Regions from separate parts of the Yersinia massiliensis genome, predicted to be linked through region 2. Evidence: predicted binding sites of a transcription regulator. Region 2 holds the regulator's gene; each other region holds the start of a gene.

Region 1 (7,500 bases), 2.2 Mb from region 2:
CGTGCAGCAGCTTTTGCAGGGTTTCGTTACTGATTTTCTGCGTGGCGCGCAGGTGATACAGCTCACCACGTTCTGCCCGTAATGCTGTTAAGCGGAAACGCCGCTCCAGATTTTCGACAAATAAGGTGTTCTCGATTTCATCCTTACTGCCCGTGCGCCGCCGCAGATTACCGATCACCCGTGAACTGACCTCTTTGAGCAATTCTGGATCAATGTTTTCCTCACTGTTGGCCGCCAACCGCTCTTCCATTTTATTTAAGCTGACAATGGCCACTTCCGCCGCGGCCGCCCGCGCAAAACGAACCTCTTCACGGCTAACACTCTTATCGGCCATGACCACGCCACGCAGTAATGGTGGCAAGGCAATCACCCCAACAATGACCGATAACAAAATGACGCCGGTGGCGATAAACACTAATTGATAACGGGAGGGGAAAGCTGAACCATCGCTCAGGAATAACGGAATCGACAGCACACCCGCTAGCGTAATCGCCCCACGCACCCCAGCAAATGACGCAACCCACAACTCGCGCGTGGTGTATTTGTTAAATTCGAGTGGTCGCTTGCCCAGAAAACGCTTACTGATTCTTTTCATCGACCATAACCAGCCGAATCGCAGCACCAGCAATGCCCCATAAATGATGGCAACGTCAGCAAACAGATTCCACGTTTGGATAGTCGGATCAAGCTCTGCCTGCACAATCGAGGTTTCCAGAATCCCCGGCAATTGCAGACCCAACAGAATGAACACCATGCCGTTAAACACAAATTCCAGCATCGACCAGACGCTATCAGCACGTAACCGCATTGTCAGTGGGGCGTTACGAATCACGCCGGACTGGCTGATGGTCATCCCCGCCGCCACAGCAGCTAGGATACCGGAGACACCGATATGCTCGGCAATCAAGTAAGAAGCGAACGGTAATAGCAGCAGCAAGACAATTTGCGTTGCCGGATCATCGCCACTCCAGCGGCTCATCAAACGCAGCGATTTACTGTATAGCCAGGTGACCGCAACACCGGCCAACAAGCCACCAATAGCGACTTTCAGGAATTCCAATGTTGCGCCGGACACGGTAAACACCATGGTGCCCATGGCAACCGCAATGGCAAACTTCAGCGCCACCAGACCGGAGGCGTCATTCATCAATGCCTCCCCTTCCAGTACGCCCATAATCGATTTCGGTATACGCCCTTTACCCACAATGCCGGACAACGCCACCGCATCGGTTGGCGACAATACCGCCGCCAGTGCAAAGGCCGCCACCAGTGGGATCCCCGGCACCATCCAGTGGATCAGATAACCAATCCCCACCACAGTGACCAGTACCAACGCGAGTGCCAGTGCTAATATTTCTCGCCCATGATGAATAAATTCACGCGTCGGTGTTTTCCAGCCATCGGCAAAAAGCAGTGGCGGAATAAACAGCACCAAGAATAACTCGGGGTCAAAATCGACATGCAAACCAAAGTGAGGCCAAGCCAATAAGGCACCACAGACAATTTGCATCAGAGGGAGTGGGACTTGGAACGGTAACATTCGGGTGACAACGCCGGAGAGCGATACCACCAAAATCAGAATGAGGATTGTAAAAAAGATTTCCATGCTTTCCTTAGACTCAACTCAATACTGCTCAACATAAAACTTGCTTGTACTTACCCGTAGACAGGGCCAAAGCGCCGCTTTTGATAGTAGATCACTTTTTTATTCAGCGGGGAAAAACCTGTAACAGAACGCAGGAAAAAACAAAGAATGTGGGGTTAAAGTGAGATGGGAAATAGTATCGGGGGCAGAGAGCCCCCGATAAGCAAACTAATAACCATTTGTGTGGGCTTAAATTGCCCAGCCACCGGCATAGAATACCACCAGTGCCACGGCAATAATGACGGTACCCAAGTTCAGTTTACGCCATTCGCCGGAACAGATACGACCAATCACCAATGAACTGAAGCCCAGCATGATACCCGTCACGATATTGCAGGTCAGTACGATAAACACGGCGCACAGCAGGCCCGACATCGCATCTACAAAGTCGTCGAAATCCAGCTTGGACACGTTACTCAGCATCAGCAAGCCCACATACATCAACGCCGGTGCAGTGGCATAGGCTGGCACTAAATAGGACAGCGGTGAGAGGAACAGCATCAGCAGGAACAGCACACCGACCACGGTCGCTGTCAGGCCCGTTTTACCACCTGCCGCCGTACCTGCTGCGGATTCGATATAAACCGCCGCTGGCGCTGCGCCCACTAAGCCAGCAAAGATGCTGCTGACGGAGTCAGAGGTCAGTGCTTTACCGCCACTGATAATCTGGCCGTCTTTGTCCAGCAAGTTAGCTTGACCCGCAACCGCACGAATCGTACCCGTTGCATCAAACACCGCCGTCATCACCAAGGCCAAGACACTTGGCAATACCACAGGTTTCAACGCGCCCATAATGTCGAGACTGAAAATCAAAGAATTGCCGTTAGCATCCGCCAAGCTTGGCATCGCAAACAACCCTTGATACGTCACACTTGGGTCAAAGATCAGAGCAATAACCGAAATACCGATAATCACCAGCAAAATGCCGCCCGGCACTCGCAGTTTTTCTAAACCGAAAATCACCGCCAGACCCAATAACGTCATGATCACTGGGAAAGAGGTAAATGCGCCCAGCGCCACTGGCAAACCTTCGATAGGGTTTTTGATGACCAGACCGACACCGTTGGCTGCAATCAGCAGTAAGAACAGGCCGATACCGATACCGGTGCCATGCGCCACGCCCATAGGCAAGTTACGTAATATCCACGAACGGATACCGGTGACGGAGATAATGGTGAACAGTACCCCCATCAGGAATACCGCGCCCAATGCCACAGGAATACTAATTTGTTGGCCCAACACCAAGCTGAATGCGGTAAACGCGGTCAATGAGATGGCGCAACCAATAGCCATCGGTAAGTTGGCCCACAACCCCATCAGCAGAGAACCTAAGCCTGCAACCAAGCAGGTCGCCACAAATACGGCTGTTGGCGGGAAACCAGCTTTGCCCAACATGCTCGGCACCACGATAACCGAGTAGACCATGGCCAAAAAGGTCGTCAGACCGGCCAGCACTTCCTGGCGTACATTACTGCCACGTTCACTCATCTTGAAAAATGCATCAAGTGAACCTTTTGGCTTTGCTGCCGAGTTCGCTTGAGGATTGGTGCTAGACATGGTTATGTCCCCTGTGTGTCATTTTAAAGTAGTCAGCAAGCCAAGCGCCCATTCCATACGTAATCGTTTCCGTCCCTGCCGATTAACTCGTCAACTCACCCAACGCCAAGATGGCGGGGAAAATAGCAAACGATTAGCTGGAAGTACGCATGACTGAAATAAAATCGAGATTTAGGGCAGATGTTATTTAAGGCAAACGATTATCCAGCTATTTGCGGCGACTAATCAACATCAGATCGCGACATTTAATGCCTTTTTTAACATTAATTTGTCCAGAAGCATTAATTTGAGGTCGAACGGAAGTGTGAGCAGCCTCACACCTGTTAACCGTCCGCGACCTTTAGTGCTAAATCACGGGGGATCAGCGTTCCAAAGTGTAGGCACCGCCCTTCTCAATTGCCTGTTTATAAGCAGGGCGTTCATGAATTTGCGCTAAGAAATTTTGCAGTTTGGGGAAACCCTCAAGGCCGCCACGGCTGTTGATGGCTTCGATAGGGAAACTCATTTGGATATCTGCTGCACTGAAATCACTGCCAGCAAACCACTTATGTTGAGTGAGATGCTGCTCCAAATAATCGCGATGTGTGGCAATTTGCTTATTCAGGTAATTTTTCTGCACCCCATCACCCAGCGCTTTGGCGACCGGGCGAATAATCCAGGGTACGGGTGGCCCACCTAATCGACTAAAGATAAGTTTCATCACCAATAGAGGCATCAAAGAACCTTCGGCGTAGTGCATCCAGTAGCGAAACTGCTGCCGATCATAATGACCTGTAGGCTTAAACAGCCCCTGAGCATCATAAGCTTCTTGCAAATATTCGAGGATTGCCCCCGATTCCGCTAACGTCAGATCGCCATCGGTGATCACCGGTGATTTACCCAGCGGGTGCACTTTTTTCAATTCAGGCGGGGCCAACAAACTGCCGGCATCGCGCTGATAGCGCTTTAATTCATAGGGGACTTGTAACTCCTCCAACATCCACAAAATACGCTGTGAACGTGAATTATTTAAATGGTGAACAATGACCATAATCAAGCTCCTTATGATGGATATCAGAGTATTGATTATAGTGATAAAAGAATTTCCGGGGTTATTAAGCGATGATAAATCGGTTCAAACTCGGTAAACGGGCAGAGAGAACACTGCCCGTGGCGATAACTCAATCAATCAACGGTTGTTGGTCATTTTTCAACGATAGGCTTTTTAATTTTTCGGCCGGAATTTTACAGACCATTTCGCGAATAATTCCGGCGATCGAGTTCTCAGGGAAACTTTCCCATTGCCCAATACTCTCACGCTTAGCGATGACTTTCCCTTTACCGAAAGTCTCAGAAAAATAAACTCTGTCGAATACCGCTCTTTCTAACCGCTCACAATTGACGACATTAATGGCATGCGAGCTACGTATAGTAATCCCTTTATCCTTGGAGATAACACTCGGCTGCTTATAGTTATTAATTAAGTAAAATTGGCGCAGGTGGGGATTGCCGTTATAGAGGGACAGGCTTTCAAATGATAGATAAGTCGTCAGTTCTTTATTATCAACCAATTTGGCCATATGAGGCGGTTTGTTCTCTACTTTTTGTGTCTGCGGCGCACAGCCAGTGACCAGCGCTATTGCGATAATCATCAGTAGAGGTTTCATTATTCATTCCCTGCGGCGATATCAGGCCGTTCTTGGAGAAGCAGCGCCCTGCTAATGTTGCCCTGAATGGAGCAACTCAGTAAAGATTTACCCTTTTTACTGTCGAGCATGACGATTTTTTCTGCGCTATCTTTAGCAGGAGCAATACCATCGACAGCAGTAGGATTAGGCTGCCAAGGTTGGGACGGGTTGATCTTTATTTGCGCATGCGTGATATAAGTGTCGCTGTTCTTCTGCCACTTAAGTTCTGGTGTCAAGGCAATCACTTTCTCAACCGGCTCGTTGATCAGTAGTCCCCAGAAATAGTATTTCCCTAATTCCCCGAGGTCATTACTCTGCTCGTAATAGCCAGAGAGCGTGAAATCACCATCGCGTATGGTCTGGGTAAAGTAAGCAATCCTGCCATCTTTATCCTTCACTGGCACCCATGCATTTGCCTTTTTATCATCTTCCACACGGACAACTTTTTTTAACTCAGCACGGTGCTGATAAAGCGCCTGGAAAAACTGTGGATTACACTCAATAAGGCTAGCGGTTAACGTCGTTGCAGCAACACTACTGCCTATCGACGCGCCCAAAACTGATGTGATAAATATGATTTTTGCTACAGACATGTCTATTCCCTTATGCATTTTGTCATCCGCCGCAAACGCATTGCACGGCGCGCCTTAGCCAACCACTACCCCTGATAACTGGCTAAGTTCTTTCTATCGGCAACTCGGTACAGCACTTTAGAATTTTTACTTTTTCCTAACATCCACTTAGCCATGGAATACAGTCGAGTTAAGAGGAATGTTTCGGCGATAAATATAAAAAAACCCCGCAAATTTGCGGGGCTTTTATCGAAGCAGTGGCTAAATGTTTTTAGCGCGATGTTAGAACGGAATAATGTTAGAACGGAATATCGTCGTCAAAATCCATTGGAGGCTCATTGCCGCCTTGTGGCTGAGCTGCTGGGGCAGACTGAGCAGGGCGTGAAGTTTGACCGCCGCTGAACTGATTACCACCTTGTGGTTGCTGAGGCTGACCCCAACCGCCTTGCGCGCCGCCATCTTGCTGTGAACCACCTGCTGGTGCGCCACCGCCTTGACGACCACCCAACATTTGCATAGTACCGCCAACGTTAACCACAACTTCAGTGGTGTAGCGCTCTTGACCACTTTGGTCCTGCCATTTGCGGGTTTGCAATGCGCCTTCGATATAGACCTGAGAGCCTTTACGCAGATATTCACCCGCGACTTCAGCCAGCTTGCCGAACAGCACGACACGGTGCCATTCCGTTTTCTCTTTTTGCTCGCCGGTTGCTTTATCACGCCAGCTTTCGGAAGTGGCCAGGGTGATATTGGCAACAGCCCCGCCGTTAGGCATGTAGCGGACTTCCGGGTCTTGGCCCAAATTCCCGACCAAAATCACTTTGTTTACGCCTCTGCTGGCCATGTGAACTCTCCTGATGAAGTAAATTTTGTACAGTATAAACGAGTCAGTTTAACACGCGAACCACCAAACGGCACAACTGATCATAACTGCGTAATGCATTACAGATTTATCACGCTATCTGTCTTAATTGTACTCGGATACTGGATATCCATTCAGGTTTTTTTGTGTCATAATTATCCGTTTCGTACTGGCCGTGCCCTTTTTTCGGCGTTGTAAACGTGTGCCTACTGGCAACTTAACACAGTGATTTTTATGGCAAATGGGCAATTCCCTCACGCCTAAGTCATTGTTGTTACAGGCACGATGTCAATACCCTGCGGTTTCAAAGTTCGTGGGGCTAAACGCGAAAATGGCACGGTGAGAGGCTCAGTCTACATCCGGGAAGTGTTTGAATGGATAATATCGAAGTTCGGGGCGCTCGCACCCATAATCTTAAGAATATCAACTTGATCATCCCGCGCGACAAACTGATTGTTGTCACCGGCCTATCGGGTTCAGGCAAGTCCTCGTTGGCTTTTGATACCCTGTATGCCGAGGGGCAACGCCGTTATGTTGAGTCTCTCTCTGCCTATGCGCGCCAATTTCTATCGCTGATGGAAAAACCGGATGTCGACCATATTGAAGGTCTGTCACCGGCCATTTCCATTGAGCAAAAATCGACATCCCATAACCCGCGTTCCACCGTGGGGACCATCACCGAAATTCATGACTATCTACGTTTGCTGTTCGCCCGCGTCGGTGAACCACGTTGCCCTGATCACGATGTCCCGTTGGCGGCACAAACCGTCAGTCAGATGGTCGATAATGTTTTAAGTCAGCCTGAAGGCCGCCGCCTGATGCTACTCGCGCCCGTGGTACAAGATCGCAAAGGCGAACATACCAAAATGCTGGAAAATCTGGCGATGCAGGGCTATATCCGAGCACGAATCGACGGCGAGGTTTGCGATCTGTCAGACCCACCCAAGTTAGAGCTGCAAAAGAAACATACCATCGAAGTGGTTATCGACCGCTTTAAAGTACGTGACGATATGGCGCAGCGTCTTGCTGAATCATTTGAAACGGCACTCGAGCTATCTGGCGGCACGGCTGTCGTCGCCGATATGGACGATCCTCAGGCTGAAGAATTGTTATTCTCCGCCAACTTTGCCTGCCCAATTTGCGGCTATAGCATGAGCGAGTTGGAACCGCGCCTGTTCTCCTTCAACAACCCCGCAG
Region 2 (7,500 bases):
AAACCGGCACTACAGGCGGCGAACATCATGACGTTGCCGCTAAATACCGGTGATTTCAGCAACTGCCAGAAACTGATCGTCGTGATAGATTGTTGATTCTTTTCGTTGACGGATTTATTGCGTTCTTTAAGGCGTACGGTTGGGATCAAGAGCAGCAATGTGACGACCAGCAGTACCACAAAAATAGAGCGCCAACTGAAGTGATTTAACAACCATGCACCGAGGAGAGGGGCCAGTGCCGGAGATAACGCCACCAAAGGCATAATGGTCGCGAACACACGGTTGGCTTTGCCATCGCGATAGCGATCTACCACTAAAGCCTGCCAACTTACGGCCGCAGAACAGACGCCCACTGCCTGAATGAAACGTAGGATCAATAATTGTGAGGCGGTTTCAACCCATAAAATCCCTAAGCACCCGATGGCAAATAGCCCTAAACCCGCTAACAGCACCGGCTTACGGCCTAATTTATCCGAGACCGGTCCCCAAATAAGCTGAGCTATTGCGAAACCCGCCAAGAAAATACTCAAACTGGCACTAATGGCCCCTGCTGAAGTTTGCAGTTCTTGTTGCATTGCGCCGAAGGCTGGCAAATACATATCGGTGGCCAGATAACCTAGCATGCTTAAACCGGCCAGATAGAACATGAAGCTAGACGTTGTTTTCATTCTTGATATCTCGATGGGGACATTTTTTTGCAGGTGCGACAGAAAATGGCTGTTATGACGATTGTTGTAAATGCATTGTTATAGGCAATTTATTGCGGAGGGCATTCTATCCGGCAAGATAATCTGTTGTGAAACGGTAATATTTGCACCATGCTATCAATATATTTGATATCTAAATGGTTGAGCAGCAGAGGTGGAGTTAATGTGGTCTGAATACTCACTGGATGTAGTGGATGCTGTCGCGCGTACTGGAAGTTTCAGTGCCGCTGCACAAGAATTGCACCGTGTACCGTCGGCGATAAGTTATACCGTGCGTCAACTTGAAGAGTGGCTCGCGGTGCCACTGTTTGAACGGCGGCATCGTGACGTCGAATTAACGGCTGCAGGCGCAATTTTTATCAAGGAAGCGCGTGATGTTATCAAAAAAATGAATGGCACACGTCGACAGTGCCAGCAAGTCGCGAATGGTTGGCGGGGGGAATTGACCATCGTGATAGATAAAATCGTTAAGCCAGCTCGCAGCCGCCGCTTAATCTTAGATTTCTATCGGCATTTTCCCGATATTGAATTGCGGGTACGCTATGAAGTGTTCAATGGCGTATGGGATGTGTTAGTCGACGGGCAAGCAGAAATGGCCATTGGCGCGACTCGCGCTGTGCCTGTTGGCGGGCGGTTTGTATTTCGCGATATGGGATTTTTGAGCTGGCAGTGTGTTGTGAGTGTTGAACATCCGTTGGCCCAGTTAACAGGGCCTTTGACCGATGACCAGTTACGGCCATTTCCCTCATTATGTTTGGAGGATACCGCGCAGAATCTACCCAAGCGAGACACTTGGACACTTGATAATCAGCAGCGGCTGGTGGTACCGGACTGGGTGACAGGGATTGATTGCCTGTGTGCAGGCTTATGCGTAGGCATGGTACCGACTCATATGGTTTCACCACTGATTGCACAAGGGAAGTTAGCTGCTTTGACGTTGACAGAACCCTTACCAGATAGCCCTTGCTGCATGACTTGGGAGCAAAATAACCATTCACCCGCGTTGGCTTGGTTACTTGAATATTTGGGTGACAGTGTCACATTGAATGATGAGTGGCTGAAAGACGAAAATGAGTGATTGCGCTGTGATTGACCGCACGATAGTGCCGCCGGTAGCGAAGTTTGCTACTGGCAGCAGGGCGTTACCAAATAGATGTTTTTTGCGCCGGAAGATGAGTCATTACCGGCAGAGTTTGATTAACGGCGGTAGTCGCGGAACGGACCATCAGCAACAGAACGTCGCTCAACCAGTTTCGGGTGAACTTCAATGGTCTGTGGGTCTTCGCGCTTGCTGACGATACGATCGAGCAACATGGCAAATGCCGTTTCACCTAATCGTTCTTTGGGTTGATGAATGGTGGTCAGTGCTGGTGAGAAATAGCGCGCATTACGCACGTTGTCATACCCTATCACCGAAATATCTTGTGGCACTCGCAGGCCCAATTCATCGGCTGCACAAATCGCGCCCATCGCCATAATATCTCCGCCACAAAATACGGCCGTTGGACGATGTTTTTGTGTCAGAATTTGATGCATGGCCTTATAGCCTGATTCTGGCTCGAAATCGCCTTGAACTACCCACTCATCACGCAGCTCAATATTCGCTTCTTCCAATGCCTTAAGGAAGCCTTGATGGCGACCTCCGCCGGTGTTACGAGATAACTGCCCCGGAATGGCACCAATATCGCGATGGCCGCGTTCAATAAGATAGCGACCGGCCAAATAACCGCCTTCAAAAGCATTATCAATAATAGAGTCAGTAAAATCACCCCGCGCTGTACCCCAATCCATCACCACCATCGGGATATTGCGATAGTCTTCCAGCATCCCAAGAAGTTGCTCTGGATATTCTGAACACATCACTAATAACCCATCGACACGCTTTTGCGCCAACATCGCCAGATACGCTTTTTGCTTATCCAGATTATTATGAGAGTTACATAGAATCAGCGTGTAGCCTTTGCTATAACAACTGTTTTCAACCGCTTCTATTACTTCGGCAAAATAGGGGGCTTCGCTGGAGGTTGCTAACAAGCCGATGGATTTTGTGTGATTAACTTTCAAACTGCGGGCCACAGCACTGGGCGAATAATGCAGTTCTTTAATGGCCGCCCACACGGCAGCCTTAGTATTTTCGGCGACGAAACGAGTTTTGTTAATCACGTGCGAAACGGTGGTGGTGGACACACCCGCGTGTTTGGCCACATCTTTAATCGTTGCCATATAAAAAATAACTCCTAAGCTCACCTGTTACAGCAGGTCAGTATTTTGTTAATCGTTTGCCTACATACTCGAAACCATTCAGACAGAAGCATATTATTAGGCTGGAAAATGGAATCAGCGGGCTGTCTGAGAGTATTTGTTGGACGTTATTGGCCAGTATGCAGTTATGAACTGCGAATTTTGGCTGATCTGGAGGAAAAGTGAAAGGGGTAATCAAAGTTATAAAGTGAGTAATGAGCAGAAGATTTTTTTTCTGAATTGTGGGAAGATAATTTAACACACTAACTATGTGCCTTTTCCCTACTACAAATTGACCGGCTGAGGAGTTTTTATGGATACCAATCTGAAAATGTCGCTGATTACGACTGTTGGTGCATTGGCAATGATTATTGCCTTTAGCTTCGTGGCGGTAATGAATTAAGTCAACCGCTTGCCGGTATAGCGTGACAAGTAGGGCGGTTTACCCGCCCTTATTATGGTTATCGATTTTAGTGATACTGATGTATCAACACATCCTCTCGCGTTTATTCGCCTTATCAGGCTAAATTCGTCTCAACGAAAGACCAATTCACCAGCGCCCAGAAGTTTTCCAGGTATTTAGGCCGCGCATTGCGGTAGTCGATATAATAAGCGTGTTCCCATACATCTACAGTCAGTAACGGTTTATCGTTGGTGGTCAGCGGGGTAGCCGCATTCGATGTACTGACAATGGCCAGTGAACCGTCTGCTTTTTTGACCAACCAAGTCCAACCAGCACCAAAATTTTTAACCGCAGCATCGGTAAATTGCGTTTTAAAATCAGCAAAAGACCCAAATGACTGATTTATGGCGTCAGCTACTTTACCCTGAGGTTCACCACCACCATTCGGCGACAGACAATGCCAATAGAAGGTATGGTTCCAAACCTGAGCAGCATTGTTAAAAATACCGCCACTAGATGTTTTCACGATCTCTTCCAGCGTTTTGCCAGCAAACTCTGTATCTTTAATTAGATTATTAAGGTTGACCACATAAGTGTTGTGGTGCTTGCCATAATGGTATTCCAGTGTTTCAGCTGAAATGTGTGGTTCCAGCGCATTTTGCGCATAAGGTAATGCCGGTAATTCAAATGACATTGCTTGCTCCTTTCGGGGTTGCTCAGGGTGTTTGCTCCTCAAATCTCATCAAAAACCATCGGTTATGATGTGGCGAAGAGCGGATAAACCAAAATTGTTGTATTTTTGTTGTGGGTATTAATTTTAGCAACTTTCAACGGGAATGACAGTTATAACCATAATATAATAGTGGTTATTGAGTGGGGGAGAGTCACAATGGTTATCATTATTGAGAAAGCGATTGATGGTCACTCACCCAGCAAATAATCTGCTGGGTATCGGGAGATTGAAGATTTAGCGAATCGTTTTAGGTGTGACCACGCGACGCGCGCCCACATAATGATCTTGCCAGTAGTCGTTATCCATCATGCTAATACGAATTTCTTCACCAGTACGAGGTGACTGAATAAACTTGCCGTTACCTAAATAAACACCGACATGGTCGGCAACACCGCGATTGGCGATATTAAAGAACACCAGGTCACCGCTCTCTAATTCTGCACGTTTCACTGGTGCGGCATCACGTAAATGAAACATTTCGTTAGCAGTGCGTGGCATTTTTATTCTGATGACATCTTTGTACGCGTAATAAATAAGCCCACTACAATCGAAACCTGTATTCGGAGAGGTGCCCCCCCAACGATAAGGTTTACCGACTTGTTTCATCAGCTTACTCATTGCAGTTTGTTTTGCGTGTTGATAGCGCTTTTTATGGGCGGGGCTGAGTTTAATTTTATTATTCGCGATTAATTCTGTGCTGGCTTTACCTTGAGTTTTAATTCGCTGCCGACCATAAGCGATTTTTTCTGTTTTTTTAGCGCCAGCTCTATTTTTGTCGGTTGCTGTATTAGTATTTATCTTTTTAGTCGTACGGGTATTTGTCGCCGTCTTTTTACTGACTTCTTGTGCTTTCTTTTTGATGTTCTTGCCCGTACTGGTGGTAATCTTCTTTTTATGAGCGTTGGCCGCGGTTTTACGGGCGGTCACTTTAGTTGGGCTCGTTTTATCGCTGGTTATTTTCGCTTTTTTGGTACTTTTATCAGTTTTGCGTTTCTTACGATCATCAGGGCTGGCTTGGCTGACTTGACCTTTCTTTTGCTCAGCCGACACGTGTGCCTGCGGTGACGCATGCGCCAAATTTAAAAATAGTTGGGTAAACAGCAGCACAAACAGCGTAAATATTAAACGCATAATATCGCTACCAACCTTAGCCCTGATATGAATAAGAAGAGTCACAGTATTGCCGAAACTCAGAATATAAAAAAGCGAAGACAGACAGGATTTTAGTCGATATTGTGAGAAAACGTTAATGGCTTCACAATTGTTGATCTTTTATGCAGGCAATGGACTTAAATCAATCATTCGTCAACGGGTTACCCCCTCTGTTCTTGAAGTCACAAGAGGCGGTCGACGATAAGTAGCCATTATTTGGTCACAAAGATAATAGTGAAGATATAGAGTCAAAAATGTTATTCTAAAGATACATATTTGTAGCCGATCTACCGTCATGCTTAGTGCAGTAAAATCCCTGCAAAAAATGGCGTTTTATTCCAGCAGTGACAGTCGCTACAATAGACCGGACGCAATAATAATATTGAGTAAAAGTTTGTAGCCACAATATGGCTTGAGGAAGCAAAAAAATGACGACGATTGATAAAATTCAGCGCCAGATAGCAGAGAACCCAATTCTGCTGTACATGAAGGGCTCACCGAAGCTGCCAAACTGTGGTTTTTCTGCTCAGGCTGTGCAGGCACTGTCCGCTTGTGGCGAACGTTTTGCTTACGTTGATATTCTGCAAAATCCTGATATCCGTGCAGAGTTGCCGAAATATGCTAATTGGCCGACATTCCCACAACTTTGGGTAGATGGTGAATTGGTTGGCGGTTGTGACATTCTGATGGAAATGTATCAGCGTGGCGAACTGCAACAGTTACTCAAAGAGACGGCAGATAAATACCGCTCACAAGAAGATAAACCTGCGGCAGAATAATGCCCTTGAGCGCTCAATGGCACCACAAAGTGCCAGCAGTTGGAGAGGTGGCTTATTAGCCACCTCTTTTTATATTGAGCGCGTGAGTTTATTCATGAGGGTAAAGCTATTCGGATTCACCTGCCGGGACTGGCCAACCCCCCAGTTTTTTCCAACGATTCACTAACTCGCAGAATAGCTTTGCCGTTTGCATCGTATCGTACAACGCAGAGTGGGCTTGACTACTGTCAAACGGAATCCCTGCAGTTAAACAGGCTTTTGCCAACACGGTTTGACCGAGCACCAGACCGCTCAAAGCGGCAGTGTCAAAGGTCGCAAATGGGTGGAATGGGTTACGCTTCAAGCTGGCACGCTCGGCAGCAGCCATCACGAAACTGTGATCAAAGTTAGCGTTGTGCGCCACAATAATCGCTCGGTTACAACCTTGCTCTTTCAACCCCTTACGTACCGCTTTAAAAATGGCGTGCAAAGCGTCGTATTCACTTACTGCGCCTCGTAATGGGTTAGTCGGGTCAATCCCATTAAATGCCAAAGCTTCGGGCTGTAGGTTGGCACCTTCGAATGGCTCAACATGAAAATGTAGCGTTTCATCCGGCAGCAGCCATCCGTCTTTATTCATCTGCAAGGTCACGGCGGCAATTTCTAATAATGCATCAGTCTGAGCATTAAAACCGGCGGTTTCAACATCAATTACGACGGGGTAATACCCCCGAAAACGGCCACTCAGGGCGTTAAGATCACTTTTATCTGCCATCAGTTTCTTATCTTCATCGAATTCAGCACGCATTATGCCAAATTTTGGCGCAGGATGCAGGAGGGTATCACGATAAGAAAAAGGCACCTTATCGGTGCCTTTCAGTTAATCAGTTTCCAAGGCCGTGTCCGGCGCTTTTATTCTCGATTAACTCAATTTTGTAGCCATCAGGATCTTCAACAAAGGCAATGATGGTATTACCGCCTTTGACTGGGCCTGCTTCACGGGTCACTTTTCCGCCTGCCAGACGAATTTGGTCACAGGTTACCGCGACATCGTCTACACCCAGTGCCAAATGGCCGAATGCCGTTCCCATTTCGTAGCTGTCTACGCCCCAGTTATAAGTCAACTCAATCACCGAGCCTTCGCTTTCATCGCTGTAACCGACGAAAGCCAGCGAATATTTATACTCGGTATTTTCGCTGGTACGCAGTAAACGCATCCCTAATACCTTGGTGTAGAAGTCGATGGAACGTTGCAGGTCACCGACACGGATCATGGTATGGAGTAAGCGCTTCATAATACCTCTTTATAATCAGTAGATTAAAAGTTAAAAGTCATTATAAATCAAAAGACAGTCGCCATCATAACGCAATATCATGCCGCTCACTAGCTTGGCAGCCCTGATATTTAAGGCAATTTTTATGGTCTAGATGAGGGCGTAATTTCGGTTTGTAGGCGATAGTGGCATTGGATTAGATGATGTGCTGCGGTGATGATTTAAACCCGAA
Region 3 (7,500 bases), 1.3 Mb from region 2:
CATCAGCAGGATATGTTTGGCAGTTTTGTCCGTTTTTTGATACGTCATTTGCCATTGAATCTTCTGCTAGTGATCCCACTGCTGCCCGTCATCGGATTGGGATTATTGGTGGGCGGGCGTTGTGCTCGATGGCCGATGAGCCTCCTACTATGGGCGATTACGTTTGGGCGACGTGAAGCACACTTGAAAGATTTGGAATTGCGCTTCGTGAACGAATTTCGCCAGAAAGTGACTGAGTTTCCAGTGGTGGTGATGCGGTTGCGTCAATATCTGGAGAGTAATGACGCAGAGGTTTGGCTCATCACTGGTTCGCCACAGCGGTTGGTTGAACAGGTATATCATGACTCCATGTTTATTCATCAATTACGGCTGGTGGGTAGCCGTATGGCACGGCGCAATGGCGGTTGGGTATTGCCGATGCGTTGTTTAGGGCCTGAGAAAGTTGTTCAATTGGAGCAACGCCTAGGTTCTCCATTAAAACTGTACAGTGGATATAGCGACAGTAAGCAGGATAACCCGCTGTTGTTTTTCTGCGAGCATCGTTGGCGAGTCAGTAAAACGGGCGAGCTGCAGCAGCTAGAGTAACAAGGGTGACTGCATTCGCCTCACTAATCGGCCCGGCCCCTAATGGGTGAAATCCTTGTCATGGTGGCCGGATAACGGGTGTAGAGGCTATCGTTAACTGTGTATAATGCAGGCCGCAAAAAAGCCAGAGAGGTTAATGTGTCTGCTGAAAATAATTTGTCTACTGAGCGTGATACAACGGCTGAGTACAGTGATGAGTACTGGATGCGGCATGCGTTGACGCTGGCCTTACGTGCGCAAGAGGAAGGTGAAGTTCCCGTCGGAGCCGTGTTGGTGCTCGATAATAAAGTGATCGGCGAAGGTTGGAATCGCTCTATTTGCGATAATGATCCCACCGCCCACGCAGAGATCATGGCACTGCGCCAAGGTGGGCAAGCGGTACAAAACTATCGCCTGCTGGAAGCTACGCTGTACATCACGCTAGAGCCGTGCGTGATGTGTGCTGGTGCAATGATTCACAGCCGTATACGCCGTTTAGTGTATGGTGCAAATGACCTCAAAACTGGTGCAGCGGGCTCGCTGGTGGATATTTTGCGCCACCCAGGGATGAATCATCAGGTCGAAATCAGCTCAGGCGTGCTGGCAGATGAATGCTCACATCAGTTAAGCGCATTCTTTCGCTTACGCCGCGAGCAGCAGAAGGCGTTGAAACTTGCGCAGCGGGCAATGCCTGAAAAGCCTTAGCCCGCATACGGAATGTCTTTATGTCTTTATGACTTATATAGTCTAGTTATTGATTGACCAGCCAGGGCCAACGACAGGATAAGCTTTCCCCAGTTCGGCTTCGATAGCGGCATGCTGCGCTGCTTTTTTCTCTTTTTCCTGCAAATATCCCACTAAGCTCACCTGATAACGGCGGATGTTTTCGACGTAGTTATAGGCTTCGTGGCCCCGAGCATAGCCATAGGTGGTACTCGGGTAGTAGCGTTTTTGGCTCAGCATCGGTAAGCGCATTTTGACGTCAACCCAACTGTCGGGATTGCCATTTTGATTTTTGGTCAGACGACGAGCATCCAACATATGCCCATAGCCCATATTATATGCGGCCAGTGCGAACCAGATTCGCTCATCTTCAGGGATAGTATCCGGCACTTTCTGCATTAACCGCTGCAAGTAAACGGAGCCACCTTTGATGCTTTCCTCTGGATCAACTCGGTCTTTGACCCCTAAACCATCTGCGGTGGCGCGGGTTAGCATCATCAGCCCGCGCACGCCGGTCGGTGAGGTGGCCTGTGGGTTCCAATGAGATTCTTGATAAGCAATCGCGGCCAGTAATTTCCAATCGATATCGCCTGCATGTTTTTCAAATAGAGGCTTGAAAGTTGGCAGCACATTATCGATGGCAGACAGGAATGTTTTGGTATCGACATAATCGAAGCTACCTACATGGCCGATGTATTTTTCTTCCAGCCGCGCCAGACTACCGTCTTCCACCATCTGACTATAAAAATCGAGCATGGCAGCATACAGACTGTCATCTTTGCCTTTAGGAAAATACCACGTCACCGGTTCTTCATCTGTCACATCAAAAGCGACCGCCAGTTGCGGGTGGATACGTTGTAGCAGGGCAATGGTGATGGAATCACCGAGGGTATAGTCAAGTTTGCCGTCGGCAACCTGTTCCAGTAACTCTTTACCTGAGCGATCGATAGAAGAACCCCAGTTAAGGTCAGGGTATTTGCTCTGCTTGAGCTGCTTAAGGGTGGTCATATGAGCAGAGCCGGAAGCTACGATCAATTGCCCCTTCAGATCACTGAATGATTTTGGTCGTGGCGAGCCAAGGCGGTACACCAGTTGTTGCGAGACGGAATAGTAGGCAGGGCCAGTGCGCGCCCGATTAAGACGTTCACGATTATAAATCAGCCCAGCAGCCAGCATATCGGCGTCATCGCTATCTAAAGCATCAAACAGATCGTCAATATTATGACGTGGAGTCATGACCAGTTTGACGCCCAAATAATCGGCAAAACGTTTCGCCAGCTCATAGTCAAGGCCGGTAGGGCCATCTTTTCCGGGTGCGTAAATCAGTGGTGAGCTAATTGTGCTAACTCGCAGCTCACCACGGGCTTTTATACGATCGAGTTGCCCCTCTTGACCACTGCGCCAAGGAATATTGGGCCACAGCGCGAGGGCCAGAAGCATAGCAACTACACCGATAACAAAGTAATTTAATTTTATGCGCGTCAAATAGTTATCTCTCGGCAGCGCTCTTTATAGGTGTGTCGTGAAACGTAAATCGACATGGTTAAATCCCCAGTGGAGTGGCATTTTGCGCAACAAATCGTCAGTGTGCAACTTTATTACGAGCTTATTTATTGGGTATTCCACCGATAACCCAGACGCCAGTTTCTGACGCAATTATGAATAATAGCTACGCAAACGGTTTCGTCGGCGGCTTAGATTCACTATAATGGCGCGCGTTTTCCCCTGTTGCGCCCAATGAAGTGCTGTTCCAGTCGCTTCGAAGACGAGAGAAACTAAGATTATGGAAATACTGCGTGGTTCGCCCGCTTTGTCGGCTTTTCGTATTACCAAACTGTTGTCCCGCTGCCAAGATGCTCACTTACCGGTAAGTGATATCTACGCCGAATATGTTCACTTTGCCGATGTTAGCGCACCACTGAGTGCTGATGAACACGCCAGACTCCAACGGCTGCTGAAATACGGACCATCTCTCCCTGAACATGCGCCAGAAGGGCGTTTACTCTTGGTGACACCAAGACCGGGGACGATTTCTCCGTGGTCATCTAAAGCGACGGATATCGCGCATAACTGCGCCTTGCCGCAAGTTCTGCGTCTGGAACGTGGTTTAGCCTTTTATATTCAAGGCTCGAGTCTGTCTGAAAGCCAATGGCAACAATTATCGGCGTTACTGCACGATCGCATGATGGAAACAGTCTTTACTGATTTGCAGCAGGCCGAGCAGCTGTTCTCTCATCACCAGCCAGCCCCAGTACAACGGGTGGATATTCTGGCGCAGGGCCGTAGTGCACTGGAGCAGGCCAATACAAAACTCGGTCTGGCACTGGCATCGGATGAAATTGACTATCTGTTGGCCGCTTTCACTGGGCTTGGGCGCAACCCAACGGATATTGAACTGTACATGTTTGCTCAGGCAAACTCAGAGCATTGCCGCCATAAGATATTTAATGCGGATTGGGTCATCGACGGTGTTGCTCAACCGAAGTCTCTATTCAAAATGATCAAAAATACCTTTGAACACACGCCGGATTACGTGCTGTCTGCCTATAAAGACAATGCGGCCGTGATGGAAGGTTCGCAGGTTGGGCGCTTCTTTGCTGCGCCAGAAAACGGTGTTTACGGCTACCATCAGGAAGCGGCGCATATCCTGATGAAAGTTGAAACCCATAACCACCCAACGGCTATTTCACCTTGGCCGGGTGCTGCGACGGGTTCAGGTGGTGAAATCCGCGATGAAGGCGCGACTGGGCGTGGCGCGAAGCCGAAAGCAGGCTTGGTGGGGTTCTCCGTTTCTAACTTACGTATCCCTGGCTTTGAACAGCCATGGGAAGAGAATTTCGGTAAGCCAGAACGCATTGTTACCGCGTTAGATATCATGACCGAAGGCCCTCTGGGCGGCGCGGCATTTAACAACGAATTTGGTCGTCCTGCGCTTTTGGGCTACTTCCGTACCTATGAAGAGCGTGTTAACAGCCATAACGGCATGGAATTACGCGGTTACCATAAGCCGATTATGCTGGCGGGTGGGATCGGGAATATTCGTGCGGATCACGTGCAAAAAGGTGAAATCACCGTTGGTGCTAAGCTGGTGGTGCTCGGTGGCCCAGCGATGAATATTGGTCTGGGTGGCGGGGCAGCTTCTTCTATGGCCTCTGGCCAGTCAGATGCGGATCTGGATTTTGCGTCAGTACAACGTGATAACCCTGAAATGGAACGTCGTTGTCAGGAAGTGATTGACCGTTGCTGGCAGCTAGGTGATCACAACCCGATTCTGTTTATTCATGATGTCGGTGCGGGTGGCTTGTCCAACGCCATGCCAGAACTGGTCAGTGATGGCGGTCGTGGTGGCCGTTTTGAACTGCGCGATATCCTTAACGATGAACCGGGCATGAGCCCATTAGAAGTGTGGTGTAACGAATCTCAGGAACGTTATGTCATGGCAATCGCCCCCGCGCAAATGGCTCAGTTTGATGAGATTTGTCGCCGTGAACGCGCCCCTTATGCGGTGATTGGTGAAGCCACAGAAGAGCTACACCTCACACTTAATGATCGCCATTTCGATAATCAACCTATCGACATGCCATTAGATGTGTTGCTGGGCAAAACCCCGAAAATGCTGCGTGACGTGAAAACCTTGCAGGCAACAGGTGAGGCACTAGCGCGTGCTGATATCTCGATTGCAGATGCCGTGAAACGTGTGATGCATTTGCCTGCTGTCGCAGAGAAAACTTTCCTGATTACGATCGGTGACCGTACCGTCACTGGCATGGTGACCCGTGACCAGATGGTGGGGCCATGGCAGATCCCTGTTGCTGATTGCGCCGTGACCAGTGCCAGCCTTGATAGCTATTATGGTGAGGCTATGTCGCTGGGTGAACGTGCGCCCGTTGCCTTACTCGATTTCGCCGCCTCCGCTCGTTTGGCCGTCGGTGAAGCCCTGACCAATATTGCGGCTACCCAAATTGGTGAGCTGAAACGCATTAAGCTCTCTGCTAACTGGATGTCAGCTGCCGGTCATCCCGGTGAAGATGCTGGTTTGTATGACGCGGTACGCGCTGTCGGCGAAGAGCTCTGCCCTGCGCTGGAAATTACCATTCCAGTGGGCAAAGATTCCATGTCGATGAAAACACGTTGGCAGGAAGGTAACGAGCAGCGTGAAATGACTTCGCCACTCTCACTCGTTATTACCGCTTTTGCTCGTGTTGAAGACGTGCGCCATACCGTGACACCACAACTGCGTACAGATAAAGGCGACAATGCGCTGCTATTGATCGACTTAGGCGCAGGCCACAACGCACTGGGTGCGACTGCACTGACGCAAGTGTACCGCCAGTTAGGGGACAAACCTGCAGATGTGCGCGATGTACAACAACTTGCGGGCTTCTTCAATGCCATGCAGCGTTTAGTGGCTGATCAGCTGTTGCTGGCTTATCACGATCGCTCAGATGGCGGTTTGTTGGTCACACTGGCTGAAATGGCCTTTGCTGGTCACTGTGGTATAGATGTTGATATTCAGTCTCAGGGTAATGATTCATTGGCAGCATTATTCAATGAAGAGCTGGGTGCTGTTATTCAGGTCCGTGCTGAACAGCGTGCTGCAGTAGAAAAAATATTGGCTGACCACGGCTTGGCAGACTGCGTTCACTTCTTGGGCCGTGCGATGGAAGGGGATACTTTCGATATTCGCAGTGGCACTGACGTGGTTTACAGTGAAAAACGCAGCACTCTGCGTTTGTGGTGGGCAGAAACTACCTGGCAAATGCAGCGTTTGCGTGATAACCCTGCCTGCGCGGATCAAGAACATGAAGCGAAAAAGGATGAACGCGATCCAGGCTTAAATGTGAAGTTGACCTTCGATCCTGCGCAAGATATTGCCGCGCCATACATCATCAAGCAAGCGCGACCAAAAGTCGCGGTGTTGCGTGAGCAGGGGGTTAACTCCCACGTTGAAATGGCGGCCGCTTTCCACCGTGCCGGTTTTGATGCTGTCGATGTGCACATGAGTGACCTTCTGGCCGGGCGCACTGATTTACGTGCCTTCCAAACCTTGGTGGCTTGTGGTGGTTTCTCATATGGTGACGTGCTGGGCGCGGGTGAAGGTTGGGCGAAGTCCATCTTGTTTAATGACCGCGTTCGTGATGAGTTCGAAGCTTTCTTCCATCGTCCTGAAACCTTGGCGTTGGGCGTATGTAATGGCTGCCAGATGATGTCTAATCTGCGCGAACTGATTCCTGGTGCTGAGCACTGGCCGCGATTTGTCCGTAACCTGTCTGATCGCTTTGAAGCGCGTTTCAGTCTGGTTGAAGTGGCAAATAGCCCGTCTCTGTTTATGCAAGATATGGCAGGTTCACGTATGCCAATTGCTGTTTCACACGGTGAAGGATTAGTCGAAGTACGTGACGCAGCACATTTAGCGGCATTGGAACAAAACAACTTGGTGGCATTACGCTTTGTGAATAATGAAGGCGTAGCCACTGAGCAATATCCCGCTAACCCGAATGGTTCAGCTAACGGTATTACGTCTGTAACCAGTACCAGTGGCCGCGCAACGGTGATGATGCCGCACCCTGAGCGTGTCTTCCGTACTGTCAGTAACTCATGGCACCCAGAAGAGTGGGGCGAAGATAGCCCGTGGATGCGTATGTTCCGAAATGCACGTAAGCAACTAGGCTAATCTCTTAAGTTAGAAAAAACAGGCTCAGGGGAGTGATCCCCTGAGCCTTTTTAATTCAGCGTAATATGATAATTTCTTGTTACTGTCATTTTATTGTTATCGACTAACTCAATCGTGACCTTATATTCTCCAGGCTGAGTGCTGGTTTTCTTTAGTGATACATACTGGCTGTTGCTGTTAACGAAACCTGATATATCCTTGATTTCTTCATTATCTTTATCCTTCAGAGATACATGGTAATACAACAACCCATTGCTTTTTAATGTGAACTTAATTTCGGCCTCTCTACCGGCGACGTTTTGTTGCACGTTAAAGTCCTCAATGGAAAACTCTGGAAAGTTATCATTATCTTGATAGTCGACGGCGGAAAACCAAACAGGGTAAGGTTTTGGTGTCAAAGAGAACGTGGCTGACGAGGGGATAACGATAAATAGAGTACAAAGAAATGTAATGACAGCTATTTTCATGGATGTTACCTGCAAGTTAAGGTTAAACGGCATCATCCTTGGTCAATTGACTATTATGGGTACCTCTTTTTG
Region 4 (7,500 bases), 990 kb from region 2:
CCGCACACAATATTTTAACTGCTGGTCAGTGGCCACCGAAGGCCGACGAAGTGTCGATGGAGAAGGGGATTGCCGATCGGTTGGGCATTAAAATTGGCGATAAGCTGACATTCAGTGGCGATACGCAGTCGTTCGAAGCCACTGTCAGCAGTATTCGTCAGGTGGACTGGGAAAGTTTGCGTCCTAACTTCTACTTTATTTTCCCGCCGGGTGCGCTGGATAAGCAGCCTCAGACTTGGCTGACCAGTTTCCGCTATCAAGGGGATGGTGAAGCCCTCACACAACTGAATCGTCAGTTCCCAACACTGAGCCTGTTGGATATCGGGGCGATGCTGAAACAGGTCGGGCAAGTATTACAACAGGTCAGTCGTGCATTGGAAGTGATGGTAGTGCTGGTCATTATTTGCGGCACATTGCTATTACTGGCTCAGGTGCAAGTCGGTATGCGTCAGCGCCGTCAAGAACTGGTGGTCTATCGCACATTAGGTGCAAGTAAACGCTTACTACGTGGGACACTGTGGTGGGAGTTTGCTTTGTTGGGGCTGGTGGCTGGGTTAGCTGCGGCGATTGGCGCGGAAGCTGCACTCTGGGCATTACAACGGTTAGTCTTTGATTTCCCGTGGCAGCCTAATTGGGTCATGTGGTGGCTATTGCCACTAGCGGGGGCGCTGTTGTTGTCACTTTGTGGCGGTTGGCTAGGCGCACGGTTGTTGCAGGGACGGGCTTTATTCCGTCATTTTGACGGGTAATACCCGACTGACAAAAATGAAAACTGGCTAAGTTGGCGTTGCAGCGTGATTTGGTGTTTAGCTGCAACGCCAATTGTTTTATTGGGTATCGATTTAAACGGATGACAGTTTGACTTGCGCCCAATGCAACGCGTTCTGGTATTCCTCTGGCAGCATCGGTGCTAACTCCGCCAGTGCGGAAATCAATTCTGGGCCATCAGGATCATTTAAATTCAAATGACCGACTTTACGGCCTTCGCGCACTTCTTTTTCGTACCAGTGCAAATGCACCAAGGGCAATGACAGCCACTGGCTATTGACGGCTGTACCAATCAGATTGACCATCGCTGATGGGGTATTGACCACCGGTATTGGCAGTGGCAAATCTAAGATAGCGCGTAGATGCAGCTCGAATTGGCTAATGGAGGCACCATTTTGTGTCCAATGCCCACTGTTATGTACCCGAGGTGCCAGTTCATTGATCAGTAAATTGTCGCCGACGATAAAGCATTCCATCGCCATGACACCGACATAATTTAACTCATCCATAATGGCTGAGAGCATCGCCTCCGCTTGCTCTTGTAAACGGTTATCGGGTTGAGGCAATGCCACGCTCATGCGCAAGATGCCATCTTCATGCAGATTATGAGTGAGTGGATAAAAAACTGACTTGCCTTGATGACTACGAGCGCCGATCAATGAAACTTCACCGGAGAAGTTAATGCCTTGCTCGACAATGCATTCACCGTAGGCATCAGCGGGCAATGTGCTTTGTTCACCTGCGCGTAAACGCCACTGACCCCGACCGTCATAGCCACCGACACGGCGTTTAACAATCGCGAGTTCACCCAGTGTGGCAAAAACCTGTGGCCAATCGCTATCACTGGCCAAGAGTTGCCAAGGGGCGGTGGCGAGATTTAGGCTATCGAGCAGTTGCTTTTGCGTTAGGCGATCAGCCAAACGAGGAAAAATGTCGCGGTTAACAAACGCTGTATGAGTAGCAAGTTCGCGAGTTAAGGCGGTTTCCGGCCAACGCTCAATTTCAGCGGTAATCACGCTATGCTGATAAGGCACGGCTTCTGGCTCTGCATCTAAACCAACGGGATAAACAGCGATACCCAGTGGTTCACCGGCTTGACGCAACATACGCCCCAACTGACCGTTTCCTAATACACAAACTGGTTTCATGCTTCATCCCTCGGATCGGGATTTTCCAGCACTTCATCAGTTTGACTTTGACGCCAGTGAGCCAAACGACCTGCCAACTCAGTATCATGCAGTGCCAATATTTGCGCGGCGAGTAATGCTGCATTCGCCGCACCGGCTTTACCGATAGCTAATGTCCCCACAGGAATACCGCGCGGCATCTGCACGATTGAATAGAGGCTATCGACGCCACTTAGTGCTGCACTTTGCACCGGAACACCTAAAACGGGCACCAGCGTTTTTGCCGCGATCATCCCAGGTAAGTGAGCTGCACCGCCCGCACCGGCAATAATGACATGTAAGCCATTGCTTTGCGCTTGTTCGGCAAAACTGAATAGTTTGTCAGGGGTTCTGTGTGCAGAAACCACTTCGACATGAAATGGCATATTGAGCGTAGTGAGCACGTCGGCGGCGAATTGCATAGTGGCCCAGTCACTTTTGGACCCCATTACGATAGCGATTTTAACCCCGGCTGCATAAGCCGAATCGAGGTTGGCTCCCATGTGGGTAAGGCTCCTGTGATTGTGCAAGCGTCGGCCAGAACGATTTCAGATATCGTGGCTGGCGATGAGGGCGTAGAGCATACCATGAGCTAAAGATGAGGAAAACGGTTGCGTCATGGCTTTTAGTGGGATTTTACGGTTTTTTGGTCGTGGGCCTAGCGTCTCTGGCGTGATTGAAATTTGCCGTGAGTCCGCTAGAACGGGAATTTAATTAACTCAACACTTTCTGCGGTGACTTTGACCATCGAGCCTTCTTCATGCCATGCCCCTAAGACGACGCGCTGCGCTACTGTTGAGGGTAATTCTACGTTATGCACAGCCGGACGATGCGTATGCCCATGAATCATCCAGCTCACATGATGACGCTGAAATGTCTCAATAACCGCTTGTGGATTCACATCCATGATGAGCTGTGATTTCCCGCTATTATTTGCTTGGCTCTGATTGCGCATGTAAGCGGCAATACGTAGACGAAAGCGCAAAGGTAGCCATAGGAAGAGCTTTTGAATTATTGGGTTGTGTACTCGGCGACGAAAATGCTGATAGTCGGCATCGTCGGTACATAAAGTATCACCGTGCAAAATGACTATTTTACGGCCATACAGCTCGATGACTTCTTCTTCCGCGAGTAACGTCATCCCACTTTCCGTGGCAAAATCTTTACCGAGCAGAAAGTCGCGGTTGCCGTGGATAAAGTAGCAGGGGACACCCTGTTGCTGGAGTGATTTTAATGCAGCGGCGATTTGCCGGTACAAAGGTTCGGGGTCATCATCGCCAATCCAAGACTCAAAAAGATCACCCAAGATATATAACGCATCGGCATGAATCGCATCACGCTGTATAAAATGCAGGAAACCGGCAGTAATTGCCGGTTCCTGAACGCTAAGATGCAAATCTGCAATAAAAAGCGTGCTCATTACGTCGCTATTACTCGCTGACAGTCACGCTTTTAATGATGACATCTTCTTTTGGTACATCTTGATGCATACCGCTGCGGCCAGTTGCAACGTTTTTGATTTTATCAACCACGTCCAAACCTTCGGTCACTTCAGCGAATACGCAGTAGCCCCAGCCATCTGGGCGCTCTGAACGGAAGTTCAGGAAGTCGTTATCTGCCACGTTAATAAAGAACTGAGCAGTAGCAGAATGTGGATCGTTGGTACGTGCCATTGCCAGCGTGCCACGGGTGTTTTTCAGACCGTTGTTGGCTTCATTCTTAATCTGTGCATCAGTCTCTTTCTGGTTCATGCCCGGCTCAAAACCCCCGCCTTGGATCATGAAACCATCGATAACACGGTGGAAAATAGTGTTATCGTAGAAACCTTTACGGCAGTAGTTCAGGAAGTTCTCAACGGTGACCGGCGCTTTATCTGCGAAGGTTTTAACGACGATATCGCCGTGATTAGTATGAAACGTGACCATAATAATATTCCTGCTAGTGTAATAAGTGTATTCACAATGAGTCGTAACCCTTAGACCGCACTTATATCATATCTCTAAGATTGAGTCAGCACTCGAAACGCTGCCCTTAGGGGCGAAAAAGAGCTGTATCACAGGCTGATTTACCGCATAATCTGATGATATCCTGTTATACCCTCAATCATTTAAGCAGTAATAGGGTTTCTTGCTGTTAAATTGCAACGTTAATCACGTTGGGTATGAACACTGCATAATGCAAAAAACAAAACCACGGAATGTCCCGATGCTAAAGATTTTTAATACACTGAGTCGCCAAAAAGAGGAATTCAAGCCTATCCATGCCGGTAAAATTGGTATGTATGTATGCGGGATCACCATTTATGACCTGTGTCACATTGGGCATGGGCGTACTTTTGTCGCTTTCGACGTTGTTTCTCGTTATTTACGCTATTTAGGGTACTCGCTGACCTATGTCCGCAATGTGACCGACGTCGATGATAAAATCATCAAACGCGCCATAGAGAATAACGAAACCTGCGAGCAACTAACCACGCGTATGTTGGTTGAAATGCATAAAGATTTCGATGCGTTAAATCTCGAACGCCCCGATTTAGAACCGCGTGCAACACACCATATTCCAGAAATTATTGCGATGGTTGAGCAACTCATTGCACGCGATCATGCCTATGTGGCGTCCAATGGTGATGTGATGTTTGCCGTAGACAGTGACCCAGATTACGGTCTGTTGTCTCGCCAAGATCTGGATCAGCTTCAGGCCGGTGCCCGTGTTGAAGTGGCTGATGTGAAACGTAATCCCATGGATTTCGTGCTATGGAAAATGTCTAAACCCGGCGAACCAAGCTGGGAATCACCTTGGGGGCTGGGCCGCCCAGGTTGGCACATTGAATGTTCAGCCATGAACAGCAAACAACTTGGTACCCATTTCGATATTCACGGTGGTGGCTCAGATTTGATGTTCCCACACCATGAAAATGAGATTGCGCAATCTACCTGTGCTCATGATGGCCCTTATGTTAATTACTGGATGCATTCCGGCATGGTGATGATCGACAAAGAAAAAATGTCGAAATCACTCAATAACTTTTTCACTATCCGTGATGTCTTGGCCTATTACGATGCCGAAACAGTGCGCTATTTCTTGATGTCTGGTCATTACCGCAGCCAACTTAACTATAGCGAAGAGAATCTCAAACAGGCTCGCGCTTCATTAGAGCGCTTATATACTGCGCTTCGTGGTACAGATACAAATGCAGTTCCTGCGGGAGGCGCTGAATTTGAAGCTCGTTTCCGAGCGGCAATGGATGATGATTTTAATACACCAGAGGCATACTCTGTCCTGTTTGATATCGCCCGTGAGGTGAATCGCTTAAAAACGGAAGATATCACTGCTGCAAATAGCATGGCCGCCGAATTGCGCAAACTAGCTCGCGTATTGGGTTTGTTGGAACAAGACCCTGAGGTATTTTTGCAAAGTGGCGCGCAGACTGACGGCGATGAAGTTGCAAAAATTGAAGCGCTGATTAAGCAACGCAATGACGCCCGTAGTAGCAAAGACTGGGCACTGGCCGATTCTGCTCGAGATCAGTTAAACGAATTGGGTATTGTGTTGGAAGATGGCCCACAAGGCACAACGTGGCGTCGTAAATAATACAGCGATTTGCAACTTGGCTAGAACTAGCCTGGTGAGTGAGAGTTGAAAAGTATTGCGGTTCTGGTGTTGCCAGCAACCGCAATTTTTTTGTCGGCCAATTTCTCAGCTAACTATTTTGGATCTGATTATTATTATGTCTCTTTCGGATCGCGCCTTTAAATAAATGATATTGATGTTAGGGGGCATGGGACCTAACGATAATTGATGAGTTAATTTATCTCTCCAATAATAAAACATATCTTGCGATATAAGGTATTTAAGTAAAAAATCCTCTTTTTCTTATCTTATTAAAATAATCTAGTTTTGTCATTCATCAGGGTTTTTACCTATTTTATTGCTTTATCTGAGGTTAAGAAAATAAATGACCAAAATACGATAGGAAAGGATAATTTATACACGTTATTGTGGGCGGGTGAGATGGGTAAGTCTGGCTGCCTTGTAAAACTAATAACATTATTTTGACGATTTTGTGTTGCGATACTCACATGATTGAGCGAAAATCCCGCAAATTTGATGGTAAAGTAATAAAACAGAGTAATATCCGGTTGTTTAGTAAATTATTTTTCATATGTTCTGATTTCGAATTTTTAAACTTTATAATTGAATTTAAATTCACATGTAGTCATGAATCCTTAAGTTTATTAGTGAAGTGGGTGTATAACTTCATGTTATTTATGACTATTAATTGTCAGGTGTATTTTGCTGAGGAATTATTATTCATCTTAAATGATTTTTAGGGTGAAGAAATTTGTTGTGAATGATCTTCGATATAACCATTTTCCGATGGTGATTTTTTTACTTTGATAACAATAACTAATCGATGCATTACTTATATGGTTACATTTATTCTTATTTGGTTACCATGTCATCTTAATTAATTATCAGCCGTTCCTCTTAATTCTAGTGTGTTGATTTATAGTTTATAATCATCTAACATTAATCGCTTCCAAAATTAATCATGTGAGCCCCTCTCAGCACATAGCTTATATCATCCATCATAGAGTATTAATAATGAGTCATAAGATTGTTTTTAATAATAAGGTGGTGTATGACCATACTATGGCAACACTCTATAATATAAGTAATGAAAACGAGAAGGTTTTATTAACGACGCCAGCCAATCACTGCCTGCATATTATTACAAATAACCGACCTGAGATTACCTCACAGCGAGTACTGTTTGCTGATGTATGGGAGAACCATGGTGCCCCCATAAATAGCAATACTTTCTATCAGAACATTTCCATCATTAGACGAGCATTTAAGCAACTGGGCTTGGTTGATGATGTGATAGTGACTGTACCTCGGCGTGGCGTGCGTATCGCCAGCAGTATTGATATCTCAGTCCTTTCTCCAGTAGTCGAAGGATTAACTGATTCAATGGAGGTGATAAATGAAGATGGCACTGAATTAGATGGAAAAAGACATGCAGCTCCAGCGCAAGATATTATCTTAGGAGATTTACAAAGAGAAGTTCCTCTTGCTAGTTCGCTACAAGACAAAGGGCCTATTGGGGTTTTAGGTAGCCAAAATTATCCTGTATCAAGTGTCGCTAAATTCTTCTCCAGCGCAAAAAAAATCAACTTCAATTTCATGATCCTTTTATCTTTCTTTGCAACAGTCGCTTTATCAGCACAAATATTTGATTCTTATTTCTACTCTAAAAGTCGTTTTTATGATTATCAATCTGCATTTTATTTAGATAAATGTGATGTTTTTAGTCAAGTGACTAATGATGCCGAACTTCGGGGGGGAGTTGAAGATATGGTAAAGGTAAATGCTATCTCCTGTCATGAACCCAAAAGAATTTACTATTCGACTTTTCCAGGGTTGCCGAGAGTATCTTTAATCGTGTGTGATGGCGATATTATTAGGCCTGGTACTTATTGTAGTTCTTATTACCAGAGCATATTGAGTTGATCATGAAAAAGTTTATTATTGTTATCTTTGCTATTGTCATCGCTTTAGCCCT

The links. The regulator PurR, encoded in region 2, represses purine synthesis genes. The targets are predictions, from matches to a motif close to CANGCAAACGTTTGCNTG.
Region 1: DA391_RS01655 (NCS2 family permease) is a predicted target of PurR. The motif match lies at 3,259-3,276, and genes of this name have one in related genera.
Region 3: purL (phosphoribosylformylglycinamidine synthase) is a predicted target of PurR. The motif match lies at 2,958-2,975, and genes of this name have one in related genera.
Region 4: purE (5-(carboxyamino)imidazole ribonucleotide mutase) is a predicted target of PurR. The motif match lies at 2,535-2,552, and genes of this name have one in related genera.

What each region holds. Positions count from the first base shown of each region.
Region 1 is NZ_CP028487.1:362,437-369,936, reverse strand. Features, by position in the region: gene DA391_RS01660 (Na+/H+ antiporter) at 1-1,606, opposite strand, end outside; gene DA391_RS01655 (NCS2 family permease) at 1,835-3,202, opposite strand; gene DA391_RS01650 (glutathione S-transferase family protein) at 3,564-4,232, opposite strand; gene DA391_RS01645 (surface-adhesin E family protein) at 4,363-4,848, opposite strand; gene DA391_RS01640 (hypothetical protein) at 4,848-5,462, opposite strand; gene ssb1 (single-stranded DNA-binding protein SSB1) at 5,740-6,285, opposite strand; gene uvrA (excinuclease ABC subunit UvrA) at 6,678-7,500, shown strand, end outside.
Region 2 is NZ_CP028487.1:2,534,663-2,542,162, reverse strand. Features, by position in the region: gene punC (purine nucleoside transporter PunC) at 1-668, opposite strand, end outside; gene punR (DNA-binding transcriptional activator PunR) at 871-1,785, shown strand; gene purR (HTH-type transcriptional repressor PurR) at 1,905-2,930, opposite strand; gene DA391_RS11860 (YnhF family membrane protein) at 3,262-3,351, shown strand; gene sodB (superoxide dismutase [Fe]) at 3,467-4,045, opposite strand; gene DA391_RS11850 (C40 family peptidase) at 4,319-5,215, opposite strand; gene DA391_RS11845 (Grx4 family monothiol glutaredoxin) at 5,665-6,015, shown strand; gene rnt (ribonuclease T) at 6,122-6,802, opposite strand; gene gloA (lactoylglutathione lyase) at 6,879-7,289, opposite strand.
Region 3 is NZ_CP028487.1:1,196,576-1,204,075, forward strand. Features, by position in the region: gene yfhb (phosphatidylglycerophosphatase C) at 1-585, shown strand, start outside; gene tadA (tRNA adenosine(34) deaminase TadA) at 685-1,269, shown strand; gene mltF (membrane-bound lytic murein transglycosylase MltF) at 1,312-2,772, opposite strand; gene purL (phosphoribosylformylglycinamidine synthase) at 3,071-6,961, shown strand; gene DA391_RS05570 (hypothetical protein) at 7,012-7,428, opposite strand.
Region 4 is NZ_CP028487.1:3,528,462-3,535,961, reverse strand. Features, by position in the region: gene ybbP (putative ABC transporter permease subunit YbbP) at 1-749, shown strand, start outside; gene purK (5-(carboxyamino)imidazole ribonucleotide synthase) at 843-1,916, opposite strand; gene purE (5-(carboxyamino)imidazole ribonucleotide mutase) at 1,913-2,437, opposite strand; gene DA391_RS16555 (UDP-2,3-diacylglucosamine diphosphatase) at 2,632-3,354, opposite strand; gene ppiB (peptidylprolyl isomerase B) at 3,365-3,859, opposite strand; gene cysS (cysteine--tRNA ligase) at 4,140-5,525, shown strand; gene DA391_RS16535 (winged helix-turn-helix domain-containing protein) at 6,540-7,448, shown strand; gene DA391_RS16530 (hypothetical protein) at 7,451-7,500, shown strand, end outside.